DNA from 3 places in the Streptomyces sp. NPDC000410 genome. Region 1 is predicted to be linked to each of the others. Evidence: riboswitches for the same ligand, from Rfam matches in the RefSeq annotation. Region 1 holds a riboswitch; each other region holds the start of a gene.
The links. A riboswitch is a leader RNA that binds a small molecule or an ion and turns the genes downstream of it on or off. The one in region 1 is predicted to bind cobalamin.
Positions count from the first base shown of each region.

Region 2: it holds a riboswitch for cobalamin, as region 1 does, so the genes downstream of both, ABT342_RS13580 (energy-coupling factor ABC transporter permease) here and ABT342_RS28370 (ribonucleoside-diphosphate reductase subunit alpha) in region 1, are expected to answer to the same signal.
Region 3: it holds a riboswitch for cobalamin, as region 1 does, so the genes downstream of both, ABT342_RS32960 (SCO2321 family membrane protein) here and ABT342_RS28370 (ribonucleoside-diphosphate reductase subunit alpha) in region 1, are expected to answer to the same signal.

Region 1 covers NZ_JBEPDM010000038.1:1,275-5,697, reverse strand. Annotated here, with positions in the region: gene mctP (monocarboxylate uptake permease MctP) at 1-879, shown strand, start outside; cobalamin riboswitch at 1,049-1,179, shown strand; gene ABT342_RS28370 (ribonucleoside-diphosphate reductase subunit alpha) at 1,312-3,669, shown strand; gene ABT342_RS28365 (ribonucleotide-diphosphate reductase subunit beta) at 3,669-4,423, shown strand, end outside.
Region 2 covers NZ_JBEPDM010000009.1:54,872-59,294, forward strand. Annotated here, with positions in the region: gene dhaK (dihydroxyacetone kinase subunit DhaK) at 1-550, shown strand, start outside; gene dhaL (dihydroxyacetone kinase subunit DhaL) at 631-1,227, shown strand; gene ABT342_RS13575 (PTS-dependent dihydroxyacetone kinase phosphotransferase subunit DhaM) at 1,224-1,634, shown strand; cobalamin riboswitch at 1,689-1,907, shown strand; gene ABT342_RS13580 (energy-coupling factor ABC transporter permease) at 1,937-2,644, shown strand; gene ABT342_RS13585 (energy-coupling factor ABC transporter substrate-binding protein) at 2,644-3,009, shown strand; gene cbiQ (cobalt ECF transporter T component CbiQ) at 3,015-3,764, shown strand; gene ABT342_RS13595 (energy-coupling factor ABC transporter ATP-binding protein) at 3,761-4,423, shown strand, end outside.
Region 3 covers NZ_JBEPDM010000056.1:22,825-27,247, reverse strand. Annotated here, with positions in the region: gene ABT342_RS32970 (energy-coupling factor transporter transmembrane component T) at 1-795, opposite strand, end outside; gene ABT342_RS32965 (SCO2322 family protein) at 792-1,517, opposite strand; gene ABT342_RS32960 (SCO2321 family membrane protein) at 1,718-3,037, opposite strand; cobalamin riboswitch at 3,113-3,265, opposite strand; gene ABT342_RS32955 (Strvi_7410 family MBL fold metallo-hydrolase) at 3,380-4,420, opposite strand.

The DNA.
Region 1 (4,423 bases):
CCCGGCGAGATGGGCCAGTGGGGTTACGCGACGCTGGCGCTCGGATCCGCTCTGGCGCTGTTCATGTACCCGCACTCGATCACCGCGACGCTGTCCTCGCGCAGCCGTGAGGTGATCCGGCGCAACACGACGATCCTGCCGCTGTACTCGCTGATGCTGGGGCTGCTGGCGCTGCTCGGGTTCATGGCGATAGCGGCCGGGGTCAAGGTGCAGAACGGGCAGCTCGCGATTCCTCAGCTGTTCGAGAACATGTTCCCGGACTGGTTCGCGGGCGTGGCCTTCGCGGCCATCGGCATCGGCGCGCTGGTGCCTGCGGCGATCATGTCGATCGCCGCGGCCAACCTCTTCACGCGCAACATCTACAAGGACTTCCTGAAGCCGGACGCCACGCCGGAGCAGGAGACCAAGGTGTCGAAGCTGGTGTCGCTGCTGGTGAAGGTGGGTGCGCTGGCCTTCGTCCTGACCATGGACAAGACGGTCGCCATCAACTTCCAGCTGCTGGGCGGCATCTGGATCCTGCAGACCTTCCCGGCGCTGGTGGTCGGCCTGTTCACGCGGTGGTTCCACCGGTGGGCGCTGATCGCCGGCTGGGCGGTCGGCATGATCTACGGTACGGCGGCGGCGTACGGGGTCGCGAGCCCGACGCAGAAGCACTTCGGCGGTTCGTCGGCGGAGATCCCCGGGATCGGGGAGATCGGCTACATCGGCCTCACCGCGTTCGTGCTCAACCTCGTCGTGACGGTCGTCCTGACCCTCGTCCTGCGGGCCGTGAAGGCGCCCGACGGCGTCGACGAGACGTCCCCCGAGGACTACACGGCGGACGCGGGTGACGCGGGCGTGGAGAAGGAGCTCCCGAAGGTGGGGGCCGCCACCCACTGAGTCCGGGCACATCCACCGACCGGCGCAGGCTCGACGAGCCTGCGCCGGTCGGCGTTCCGGCAACGGCGCGGAGCCCGCAGAGCCTCCGCGGCCCACAACATGCGCGGAGCCCCCGAACCCCCGCGACACACAACATGTGGGGGTTCATCATCAGGCGGCCACCACATGTATGCTCATGCTCGCTGTCGCCGCAGGGGAATCCGGTGTGAGTCCGGAACTGTCCCGCAACGGTGTACCGGCGCGCGTTCGTAGCGAAGCGCGCCGTGGAGTCCGAGGACCTGCCGACGGCGCACCCGGTCCGTCCGGCCCGGGTGCCGATCCGTCCGGGCCTCGCGGAATGGGCCAGGGACGCGGTGCACCGACCCCTTCGTCGTGCCTCCGTGAGCCCTGCCCCGCCGCAGCGGCCCCGAGCCGAGCGAGGGAGAGCACCCCGTGACCATCGCGCCGCCCGATCCTGCTTCAGCATCCGCGCAGATCGCCGATGGGCCAGGTACCGCACTGCTGCGCACCCTGACCGACCTCACCGCCGATCTCGCGGACACCGACCCCGGCCGGGTCGCCGCCGCGGCGCTCCGGGGCCGGCACGCCGGCTCGGACGAGGCCGAGCTGCGCGAGTTGGCGACCGAGGCGGCCGCGGGGCTGATCTCCGAGGACCCGGCGTACTCGCGGCTCGCGGCCCGGCTGCTCACCCTCACGATCGCGGAGGAGGCGGCCTCACAGGGGGCGGCCGCCTTCTCCGACTCCGTCGCCGTCGGCCACCGCGAGGGCCTGATCGCGGACCGCACAGCCGCGTTCGTACGGACCCACTCGGCCCGGCTCGACTCGCTCATCGACCCCGTGGCCGACGACCGCTTCGGCTACTTCGGCCTGCGCACCCTCTACAGCCGCTACCTGCTGCGCCACCCGATCACCCGCAAGGTCATCGAGACCCCGCAGCACTTCATGCTGCGGGTCGCGGCCGGGCTCGCCGAGGACGATTCGATCCGCGCGCTGGACGAGGTCGCCTCCCTCTACGGGCTGATGAGCCGGCTGGACTACCTGCCGTCCTCCCCCACCCTGTTCAACTCCGGGACACGGCACCCGCAGATGTCGTCCTGCTATCTGCTCGACTCCCCGCTGGACGAGCTGGACTCGATCTACGACCGCTACCACCAGGTGGCGCGGCTGTCGAAGCACGCGGGCGGCATCGGGCTCTCGTACTCCCGCATCCGCTCCCGCGGTTCGCTGATCCGTGGCACCAACGGCCACTCCAACGGCATCGTGCCGTTCCTGCGGACCCTCGACTCCTCCGTCGCCGCCGTGAACCAGGGCGGCCGGCGCAAGGGCGCGGCCTGCGTCTACCTGGAGACCTGGCACGCGGACATCGAGGAGTTCCTGGAGCTGCGCGACAACACGGGCGAGGAGGCGCGGCGTACGCACAACCTCAACCTGGCGCACTGGATCCCCGACGAGTTCATGCGCCGGGTGAACGCGGACGGCGACTGGTCGCTGTTCTCCCCGGCCGACGTGCCCGAGCTGGTCGACCTGTGGGGCGACGACTTCGACGCCGCGTACCGCAGGGCGGAGGCGGACGGGCTCGCCCGCAAGACCGTTCCCGCACGGGACCTGTACGGCCGGATGATGCGGACCCTGGCCCAGACCGGCAACGGCTGGATGACGTTCAAGGACGCCTCCAACCGGACCGCGAACCAGACCGCCGAACCCGGCACGGTCGTCCACTCCTCCAACCTGTGCACCGAGATCATCGAGGTGACGAACGACGGCGAGACGGCCGTCTGCAACCTCGGCTCGGTCAACCTCGGCGCCTTCGTCACCCCGGCGGGCGACATCGACTGGGAGCGGCTCGACGAGACCGTCCGCACGGCCGTGACCTTCCTCGACCGCGTCGTCGACATCAACTTCTACCCGACCGAGCAGGCCGGCCGCTCCAACGCCAAGTGGCGCCCGGTGGGCCTGGGCGCGATGGGCCTCCAGGACGTCTTCTTCAAGCTGCGGCTGCCCTTCGACTCGGCCGGGGCGAAGGCCCTGTCGACGCGTATCGCCGAGCGGATCATGCTGGCGGCGTACGAGGCGTCCTGCGACCTCGCCGAGCGCAGCGGCCCGCTGCCCGCCTGGGACGAGACCCGCACCGCACGCGGCGTACTGCACCCCGACCACTACGACGTGGAGCTGAACTGGCCGGAGCGCTGGGCGGCGCTGCGCGCCCGCGTCGCGGAGACCGGGATGCGCAACTCCCTCCTCCTCGCCATCGCGCCGACCGCGACCATCGCGTCGATCGCGGGCGTGTACGAGTGCATCGAGCCGCAGGTCTCCAACCTCTTCAAGCGCGAGACGCTGTCGGGCGAGTTCCTCCAGGTCAACTCCTACCTGGTGGACGACCTGAAGAAGCTCGGCGTGTGGGACGCGCAGACCCGTGAGGCGCTGCGCGACTCCAGCGGCTCGGTGCAGGGGCTGAACTGGGTTCCGGCCGAGGTGCGGGAGCTGTACCGCACGGCCTGGGAGATCCCGCAGCGCGGACTGATCGACATGGCCGCGGCCCGTACGCCGTTCCTCGACCAGTCGCAGTCGCTGAACCTGTTCATGGAGACGCCGACGATCGGCAAACTCTCCTCGATGTACGCGTACGCGTGGAAGCAGGGCCTGAAGACGACGTACTACCTGCGCTCCCGCCCGGCGACCCGGATCGCCCGTGCGGCTCAGGCCACGCCGGCCATTCCCGTACAGGCGACTCCCGAAGACGCCGTCGCCTGCTCCCTTGAGAACCCCGAGTCCTGCGAGGCCTGCCAGTAATGACCACTTCCGCCGAGAAGAACCTGCTCGACCCGGGCTTCGAGCTGACCCTGCGGCCCATGCGCTACCCGGACTTCTACGACCGCTACCGGGACGCGATCAAGAACACCTGGACGGTCGAGGAGGTCGACCTCCACTCGGACGTGGCCGACCTCGCCAAGCTGTCCCCGGGTGAGCAGCACATGATCGGCCGTCTGGTCGCGTTCTTCGCGACCGGCGACTCGATCGTCGCCAACAACCTGGTGCTCACGCTCTACAAGCACATCAACTCCCCCGAGGCGCGGCTGTACCTCTCGCGGCAGCTCTTCGAGGAGGCCGTGCACGTCCAGTTCTATCTGACGCTGCTGGACACCTACCTCCCCGATCCGGACGACCGGGCGGCCGCGTTCGCGGCGGTCGAGAACATCCCGTCCATCCGGGAGAAGGCCCAGTTCTGCTTCCGCTGGATGGACTCGGTCGAGAAGATCGACCGGCTGGAGACCCAGGCCGACCGCCGCCGCTTCCTGCTGAACCTGATCTGCTTCGCCGCGTGCATCGAGGGGCTGTTCTTCTACGGCGCCTTCGCGTACGTGTACTGGTTCCGCTCGCGCGGTCTGCTGCACGGTCTGGCGACCGGCACCAACTGGGTGTTCCGCGACGAGACGATGCACATGAACTTCGCCTTCGAGGTCGTGGACACCGTCCGCAAGGAGGAGCCCGAGCTGTTCGACGACGCGCTCCAGCAGCAGGTCACCGACATGCTCAAGGAGGCCGT
Region 2 (4,423 bases), on a different contig from region 1:
CGGCACGGGCGCGACCCTGTTCGTGGAGAAGATCGCGGGGGCGGCCGCCGAGGAGGGTCGGCCACTGGAGCGGGTCGAGGCGATCGCGCGGCGGGTCAATGAGCGCTCGCGCAGCTTCGGGGTGGCGCTGAGTGCCGTGACGACCCCGGCGAAGGGCACGCCGACGTTCGATCTCCCGCCGGGTGAGCTGGAGTTGGGCATCGGTATCCACGGCGAACCGGGCCGCGAGCGTCGGCGGATGATGACCTCGGGCGAGATCGCGGACTTCGCGGTGAACGCGGTCCTGGAGGACCTGAAGCCGTCGAGTCCGGTGCTGGTGCTGGTAAACGGCATGGGTGCGACGCCGCTGCTGGAGCTGTACGGGTTCAACGCGGAGGTGCACCGGGTGCTCGCCCAGCGCGGTGTGCCGGTGGCCCGCACCCTGGTCGGGAACTATGTGACGTCCCTGGACATGGCGGGCTGCTCGGTGACCCTCTGCGCGATGGACGAGGAGCTGCTGCGGCTGTGGGACGCGCCGGTGCGGACTCCCGCGCTGCGCTGGGGGTGCTGATCCGGGGAGACGCGGAGGACAGGGAAGGCATGGAGGACATGGGAGCCGTGGGATCCACGGGACATACCGAAGGGGAGCGTGTGCTGGACGCCGGGTTCTTCCGCCGTTGGATGACCGTCGCCGCGGCCGCCGTCGACCGCGAGGCCGACCGGCTCACCGAGCTGGACTCGGCGATCGGGGACGCCGATCACGGCACCAATATGCGGCGCGGGTTCGCCGCCGTGACCGCCGTACTGGAGAAGGAGGCCACCGACACCCCGGGGGCCGTACTGACGCTGTCCGGGCGGCAGTTGATCTCGACGGTCGGGGGCGCGTCCGGGCCGCTGTACGGGACGCTGCTGCGGCGTACGGGCAAGGCGCTGGGCGACGCCGCCGAGGTGACGCCGCAGCAGCTCGCCGAGGCACTGCGCACGGGGGTCGCCGCGGTGGCGCAGCTCGGCGGGGCGAAGGCCGGTGACAAGACGATGCTGGACGCGCTGGAGCCGGCGGCCCGGGCGCTGGACGAGTCGTTCGCGGCGGCGCGGGAGGCCGCGGAGCAGGGCGCGCTCGCGACCGTGCCGATGCTGGCCCGCAAGGGCAGGGCGAGCTATCTGGGCGAGCGCAGCGTCGGGCACCAGGACCCGGGGGCGACGTCGTCGGCGCTGCTGATCGCCGCGCTGGAGGAGGTGGCCCGATGAACCCGACGCGCCCGGTCGGCATCGTGCTCGTCTCGCACAGCGCGGCGGTGGCGACCGCCGTCGCCGAGCTGGCGGCCGGCCTCGCCGGTGGCGGGGGGACCGCCCCGGTGGCGGCCGCCGGCGGTACGCCCGACGGCGGGCTCGGCACCAGCTCGGAGCTGATCACCAGGGCGGCGCGGGAGGTGGACGGCGGTGCGGGGGTGGCCGTGCTGGTCGACCTCGGCAGTGCCGTGCTCACGGTGAAGGCGCTCCTCGCCGAGGGCGACGAGCTGCCGGACGGCACCCGGCTGCTGGACGCGCCGTTCGTGGAGGGCGCGGTCGCGGCGTTGGTGACGGCGTCGGCGGGCGGGGACCTCGACGCGGTGGAGGCGGCCGCCTCGGAGGCGTACGGCTACCGGAAGGTGTGACGTCACGTCTCCGTACGCATCCGTGCGCGGCTTGTGATGCACCTGGTCAAACCACTAGTGTCACACCGCCTTGGTGTTCGGGAAACCGGTGCGGTACCGGTGCGGCCCTCGCCACTGTGATCGGGAAGTCCGGCTCCATCCACCAGGAAGCCACTGGACCACCGCGGGAGACCGCGGCGTCCGGGAAGGCGGAGTCGGGCGGCAAGTCGTCTGGGGGAAGCCCCCAGGCCCCCTCCCGTAAGCCAGGAGACCGGCCAAGGTGCGTTGTCCATCCACGAGGTGTTGGAGAGGGTCTCCCAACTATGCATATAGCCGAGGGGTATCTGCCCCCGTTGCACGCGGCTGCCTGGGGCGCCGCGTCCGCGCCCTTCGTCATTCACGGCGTACGCGCACTCACCCGCGAGGTCAAGGCCCACCCCGAGTCGACGCTGCTGCTCGGCGCGTCGGGTGCCTTCACCTTCGTCCTGTCCGCGCTCAAGATTCCGTCGGTGACGGGCAGCTGCTCCCATCCCACCGGGACGGGGCTGGGCGCGATCCTGTTCAGACCCCCCATCATGGCGGTGCTGGGCACGATCACGCTGTTGTTCCAGGCGCTGCTGCTGGCGCACGGCGGGCTGACGACGCTCGGGGCCAATGTGTTCTCGATGGCGATCGTCGGGCCGTGGGCCGGGTACGCGGTGTACAGGCTGCTGCGGGGCTCCGGTCTGTCGCTGATGCTGAGCGTGTTCTTCGGCGCGTTCGTCGCGGACCTGTCCACGTACTGCGTCACCAGCGTCCAGCTGGCGCTGGCCTTCCCCGACCCGAGCAGCGGTTTCATCGGCGCGCTCGGCAAGTTCGGCGGCATCTTCGCCCTCACCCAGATCCCGCTGGCGGTCAGCGAGGGGCTGCTCACCGTGCTGGTGATGCGTCTGCTGGTCCAGTCGAGCAAGGGTGAGCTGACCCGGCTGGGCGTGCTGCTCCAGGGCGGCAGGGGCAGCGAGGGCGAGAAGAAGTCGGAGGCCACGGTCTGATGAGCCGTAACGCGAAGATCAATACGCTGCTGCTGGTGCTCGTGGCCGCGCTGGCCGTGTTCCCGCTGGTGCTGGGGCTCGGTGACCACAAGGAAGAGCCGTTCGCGGGTGCCGACGCCGAGGCGGAGACGGCGATCACCGAGATCGCTCCGGATTACGAGCCCTGGTTCGCGCCGCTGTACGAGCCCCCGTCCGGGGAGATCGAGTCGGCGCTGTTCGCCCTGCAGGCGGCCATCGGCGCCGGGGTCCTGGCGTACTACTTCGGTCTGCGCAAGGGCCGCAGGCAGGGCGAGGCCCGTGCCGCCCAGGCCGCCGGCGCCCAGGAGGCGGACGCCGGATCCGCCTCGGACCGTACGACGGCCTAGCCGCCGTGCTGCCGATCGACGCGGCGGCGCACAGCAGTCGCTGGCGCCGCCGCCATCCATGTGAGAAGGCGGTTCTGGGGCTCGGACTCACGGTCTGCGCCATCTCGCTGCCGCCGTGGCCGGGCGCCGTGCTGGTCGCGGCGGCGACGCTCGCGGTGCTGCTCGGCCCGGCCGGGGTGGCTCCCCGTCAGCTGTGGCGGGCGTGGCGGATTCCGCTCGGGTTCTGTGTGACGGGGGCGGTGCCGCTGCTGTTCGCGGTGGGCGGTCCGGACGGCTTCGTCGCGCTCGCGCCCGACGGTCCGCTGCACGCGCTGCGGCTGCTGCTGCGGACGTCGGCGGCCTCACTCGGGGTGCTGCTGTTCGCGTTCACCACCCCGGTGTCCGACGTGCTGCCCCGGCTGGTGCGCGCGGGCGTGCCGGCGCCGGTGGTCGATGTCGCCCTCGTCATGTACCGGATCAGTTTTCTGCTGCTGGATTCGGTGAACCAGATCCGTCAGGCGCAGGCCGCGCGCCTCGGGCACACCACCCGGGCCGCGACCTGGCGTTCGCTGGCGGGTCTCGGGGCGACCGCGTTCGTGCGCGCCTTCGACCGGGCCCAGCGGCTCCAGACGGGGCTCGCGGGGCGCGGTTACGACGGGACGCTGCGGGTGCTGGTGCCCCAGGCATCGGTTTCCCGGCCGTTCCTCGCGGCGACCGCCGGGCTGCTGGCGGGCCTGGTCGCCCTCACTCTCGTACTCGAAAGGTCCGTGCTATGACCGACTCTCCGGGCGTCGTGGAACTCGTCGGAGCGGGATTCGCGTACGAGGACGGCCCCCCGGTCCTCGACGGCGTGGACTTCGCCGTGCCGCAGGGCCGCTCGCTCGCGCTGCTCGGCCGCAACGGCAGCGGCAAGACGACGCTGCTGCGGCTGCTGAGCGGGGGGCTGCGCTGCGGCAAGGGGCAGCTGCTGCTGGCCGGCGAGCCCGTGTCGTACGACCGCGCGGGGCTGACCCGGCTGCGGACGACCGTCCAGCTGGTGGTGCAGGACCCGGACGACCAGCTGTTCGCCGCCTCGGTCGGCCAGGACGTGTCGTTCGGGCCGATGAATCTGGGGCTGCCGGAGGAGGAGGTCCGTGCGCGGGTGGCCGAGGCCCTGGAGGCGCTGGACATCACGGCCCTCGCGGACCGGCCGACGCATCTGCTCTCCTACGGCCAGCGCAAGCGGTCCGCGATCGCGGGCGCGGTGGCGATGCGGCCGCGTGTGCTGATCCTGGACGAGCCGACGGCGGGGCTCGATCCGCACGGCCAGGAGCGGTTGCTGGCGGCGCTGGACCGGCTGCGGGACGGCGGCACGACCGTGGTGATGGCCACGCACGACGTCGATCTCGCGCTGCGCTGGGCGGACGACGCGGCCGTGCTGTCCCCTGCGGGGCTG
Region 3 (4,423 bases), on a different contig from region 1:
CTCCGCGGCGAGCAGTCCGTACGAACCGGCGCAGACCCCGAGCAGCCCGCCGAGCGTGAGCGCCGTGGTGGTGTGCCGGACGGCGGGCGGAACCTGCGCCGTACGCCCGTACCCGCGCGCGTCCATCGACGCCGCCACCGCGACCGACCGTTCCAGCGCGCCCTCCAGGACCGGAAGGCCGATCTGGAGCACCGCCTTCACCCCGCCCGTCGGACGTCCCCGCAGCCGCCGCGCGGTGCGCAGCCGCACCACGTCCGCGACCATGTTCGGCGCGAACGTCATCGCCACGACCACGGCGACCCCGGCCTCGTACAGCGCGCCCGGCAGCGACTTGAGCAGCCGGGCGGGGTTGGCGAGCGCGTTCGCCGCGCCCACACAGATGAGCAGCGCGGCCAGCTTCGCCCCGTCGTACAGCGCGAACACCAGCTGCTCGGCGGTCACCCGGCCGCCGATCCTGATGCCCTGGGCCCAGTCGGGCAGCGGCACCTCGGGCAGGGTCACCAGGACGTGCGTACCGGGGATCGGGGAGCCGAGGACGACCGAGAAGACGAGCCGTACCGCGATGACGAAGAGCCCCAGCTTGACGAACGCGCCGTACGAGCGGGCCCACGGTGCGTCGGTGCGACGCGCGGCCACCACATAGCCCGCGACGCCGACGAGCAGGCCGAGCAGGAGCGGGTTCGTGGTCCGGGACGCGGCGATGGCGAGGCCCAGGGCCCACACCCACCACGCCCCGGCGTGCAGCGCGTTGCTCCGGCCGGCCTCGGGCGCGCGGAAACGGCCCGCCGGGCTCATCCGCGCCGGCGGCGGGCCTGCCAGAGGGCCGCCGCACCCAGGGCGAGGACGGCCGCGACGCCCGCGAGGACGCCGACCGACGGGCCGGTGTCCGCCGGCTTCGTGGCCGTGATGACGGCCGGGCGGGCGCCCGAGGAGGGCGGAGCCGTCGGGTAGAAGGGGAGCGCCTGCTCGGGCGTGTCCCCCGACACCTGCTCTCCGCAGCCCGACGCCGGGTAGCCGGAGATCGCGCAGAGCAGCGCGTCACTGTTGTAGCGCAGCGGCTTCGCGACCGCGGCGAGCGCCTCCGCGCTGGTGGCGTCGGTGCGCACCTGCGCGCAGCCGGTACGCGCCGCGGGCGGGGTCTCACCGGCCGCCGCGTCGGCGGGGGTGCCGAAGTCGATGACGACGCCGACCCGCTTGGTGCCGTCCTTCGCGGGGGTGCCGGCGCACAGCGCCGCGAAGTCGGGGGTGGTGCGCGGCCGCGCCGAGTCCGCGGAGTCCGAGCTCACGGAGAAGCGGAAGCCGTTCACCTCGCCGTCGGCGGGGCGGGCGGTGGCCGGTCCCTGAGTGGCGTACGCCCATGAGGCCCCGCCGGAACCGCCGTTGGTCTGCCAGAACGACCAGTACCGGTACCCGGCCGCCTGCGCGGGCCACGCCACCGCCAGGAGCAGCGCGAGCGCCGCGCCGATGGACAGGGCCCCCGTCCCGAGCTGCCGCCCGGTCGCGCCGAGCCGCCGCACGGCCCGGAGCGAGGCGGTCGCCGCGGCCCCGAGGGGACGCACGGCCCGGAGCACGGTCGTTGCCGCAGCCCCCAGGCGTCGCACCGGCGGGAGCGCGGTGGTCGTCACCGCGTCCCGCGCGGGCGCTTCGCCGAGCCGCCGCACGGCCCGCGGCGCGGTCGTCGCCGCCGGTGCGCTGCCGAGGAGCGGGAGCCCGTGCGTCACTGCTGCTCGTCCTGCCGGCCGGCGGCGGCCTCCTGCTGGGCCTGCTGGTCCTGCTTGGCCTGCTTCCGGTTCTTGCGGCGGTCGTTGATCATGAATGCCGCGCCCAGGACCGCCGCGAGCCCGGCGCCGACGACCCAGAAGAGCGCCCCGCGGTCGCCGCCTATCTTGTCCTTGCCGTCGCCCTGCGCCGCCGGGGACGGCGGGACGGTGGACGCGGGGGTGGGTCCGGTCGCGTTCAGCTGCTGGACCAGGTCGGCGCCGCCGAAGTCCCTCGGGTCGGCGCCGTAGGCGTGCGCGGCGAGGATCAGCTGCGCGTACGCGGCCGGTCCCGCCTCCTTGGCCCAGGCGGACGCGTTCTTCTCCAGCCAGGCCACCGAGGCGGCCGCCTTGTCCTTGTGTCCGGCGGCGGACAGCGCCACGACCGCGTCCGCGGTGTTGCCGAAGTCGGGCAGCGGGGCCGGGTCCGTGGCGCCGGGCATCGGCGGGGAGTCGAGGTGGCCGGTCTTCGCGAGCACCTTCGCGAGGTAGGCCGCGCCGTTGCGGGCGGACTGCTCGGGAGTGGCCCTGGGCGTCGTCACGCACGCCGGCGCCTTGCCCGGCTTCGGGCCCTGGACGACCATGCCGCGGCCGAGACCGCCGAGCACGGCGGCCGCGGTGGCGTCGCCGTTCGGGAGCAGCTTGCCCGTCTTCGCGTCCGGCTGGTACGCGAACGCCCCGCCCGCCGTCTTGTCGGCGCACGGGATCGCGAACGAGACGAGCGCGTTGTAGGGCGTCTTCCCCTGCTCGGACGTCAGGTCGCCGGGCCGCTCCTTCGCCGCCGCGAACGCGCCGATCACGATCGCGGTGGAGTTGGCGTCGGACGCCATGCCCGGGTTGTAGCTCCACCCGCCGTCCGGGCTCTGCACGGACTTCAGCCAGGCGATGCCCTTCTGGACCTGATCGGTGTGCTCGCCGGCGGCGGCGAGCGCGTGGACGGCGGCCGCGGTGGCGTTCGTGTCGAACATCGTCTTGCTGTCGCACGGCTTCGTGGCATCGGGGCGGTACGAGGCGAAGCCGCCGTTGTCGCACTGCTGCCCGGCCAGCCAGGCCACGGCCTCCGCCGACGGCACGACGTGGACGGTGTCCTGCGCGATGATCGCCAGCGACTGCCGCCACACACCGTCCCACGTCGGGTCCTTCGTGCCGTACAGACCGGCAGGCAGCGCGGCGGACGGCGCGGGAGAGGGGGCGGCGGGGGAGGCCGCCACGCAGAACACTGCGGAGGTGGCGGCAACGGCGAGCGCCGCTGCGCTGCGGCGTACGGTCCGTACGGTCATGGCGGGCGGTGCTGCCTCTCCTGCGGGGAGCCGGGCGCGGGCGCACGGGATGCACCGGGCTCGGCCCCGTATTCCTCGACGGTGCTCGTGCGAGCCGGTCACGTTCCAGTACGGGGCAGTCCGGCTCGCCACCTGCGACGGTGGCTGTCACGGTTGCGGGTCAGCGCCGGATTTGCACCGGCTTCCCCCTGTACAGGCATGATGACGACTCGCACACTCTACCGGCCCGTACGGCGCGTCCAGGGTCGGGTCGGCGCCCCCGCGACGTACGTCACGTACCGCGCGCCCCGGGCCGGCTCGGCGCCCCCGCCGGCACGTACGCACGTGCCCCGGGCCGCCGGGTCAGCGCACCGCGACGTACGTCACGGGATCGGTGCCCGCGACCGCCTCCGCGCGGCCGAGCTTCACCAGGCGGCGCAGATGGGCCTCCGCCTCCGAGACCGCGATGTTCCGCGAGCCGTACGGGATCTGCTCCCAGGGGCGGTTCCACTCCATCCGCTCGGCGAGCTGCCACGGGGTGAGCGGGGCCGCGAGGAGCGCGAGCAGGTCCGCGAGCCGGGACTCGTGGTGCGTGAGCAGCTCCCGCACCCGCGCCGGGGCGTCGGTGAACGCGTACTGGTGGGCGGGGAGGACCTCGGCGACGCCGAGGCGGCCGACGCGTTCGAGCGAGTCGAGGTAGTCGCCGAGGGGGTCGGTGACGGTGGAGTCGTCGGGGTCCTCGTACAGGCCGATATGGGGGGAGATCCCGGGCAGCAGGTGGTCGCCGGAGAAGAGCCGGCCGCGACCCGGGAGGCCCGCCGGGTGGTCCTCCTCCAGGTGGAGGCAGACGTGGCCGGGGGTGTGGCCGGGCGTCCAGACCGCCCGCAGCCGGCGCCCGGCCAGGTCCAGCAGCTCGCCGGGGACGATCTCCCGGTCGGGCAGCGCGGCCCGCTGTCCGGGCAGGGTCCGCATCCGGCCGCCGTCACGGGCGGCGCGGAGCGGGGCGAGATGCTCCTCGGGGGCTCCGGCGGCGGCGAGTTTGTCGGTCAGGTAGCCCAGCCAGGTACCCGGCAGGGCCTCACGGGTCCGCCGCACGACCTCGCTGTCGGCGGCGTGCATCGCGATCCAGGCCCCGGACGCCTCGCGGACCTGCCCGGACAGACCGTGGTGGTCGGGGTGGTGGTGGGTGATGACGATCCCGTGTATCTCGCCGACCGCCGTGCCGACGGCGGCCAGCCCCTCGGTGAGCGCGCCCCACGCGGACGGATCGTCCCAGCCGGTGTCGATGAGGACGGGGCCGCGGTCGGTGTCGAGGACATGGACCAGTGTGTGGCCGAGGGGGTTGTCCGGGATGGGGACCTGGAGGGACCAGACACCTCCGCCGTGCGCGATCACCTGGGGCATGCG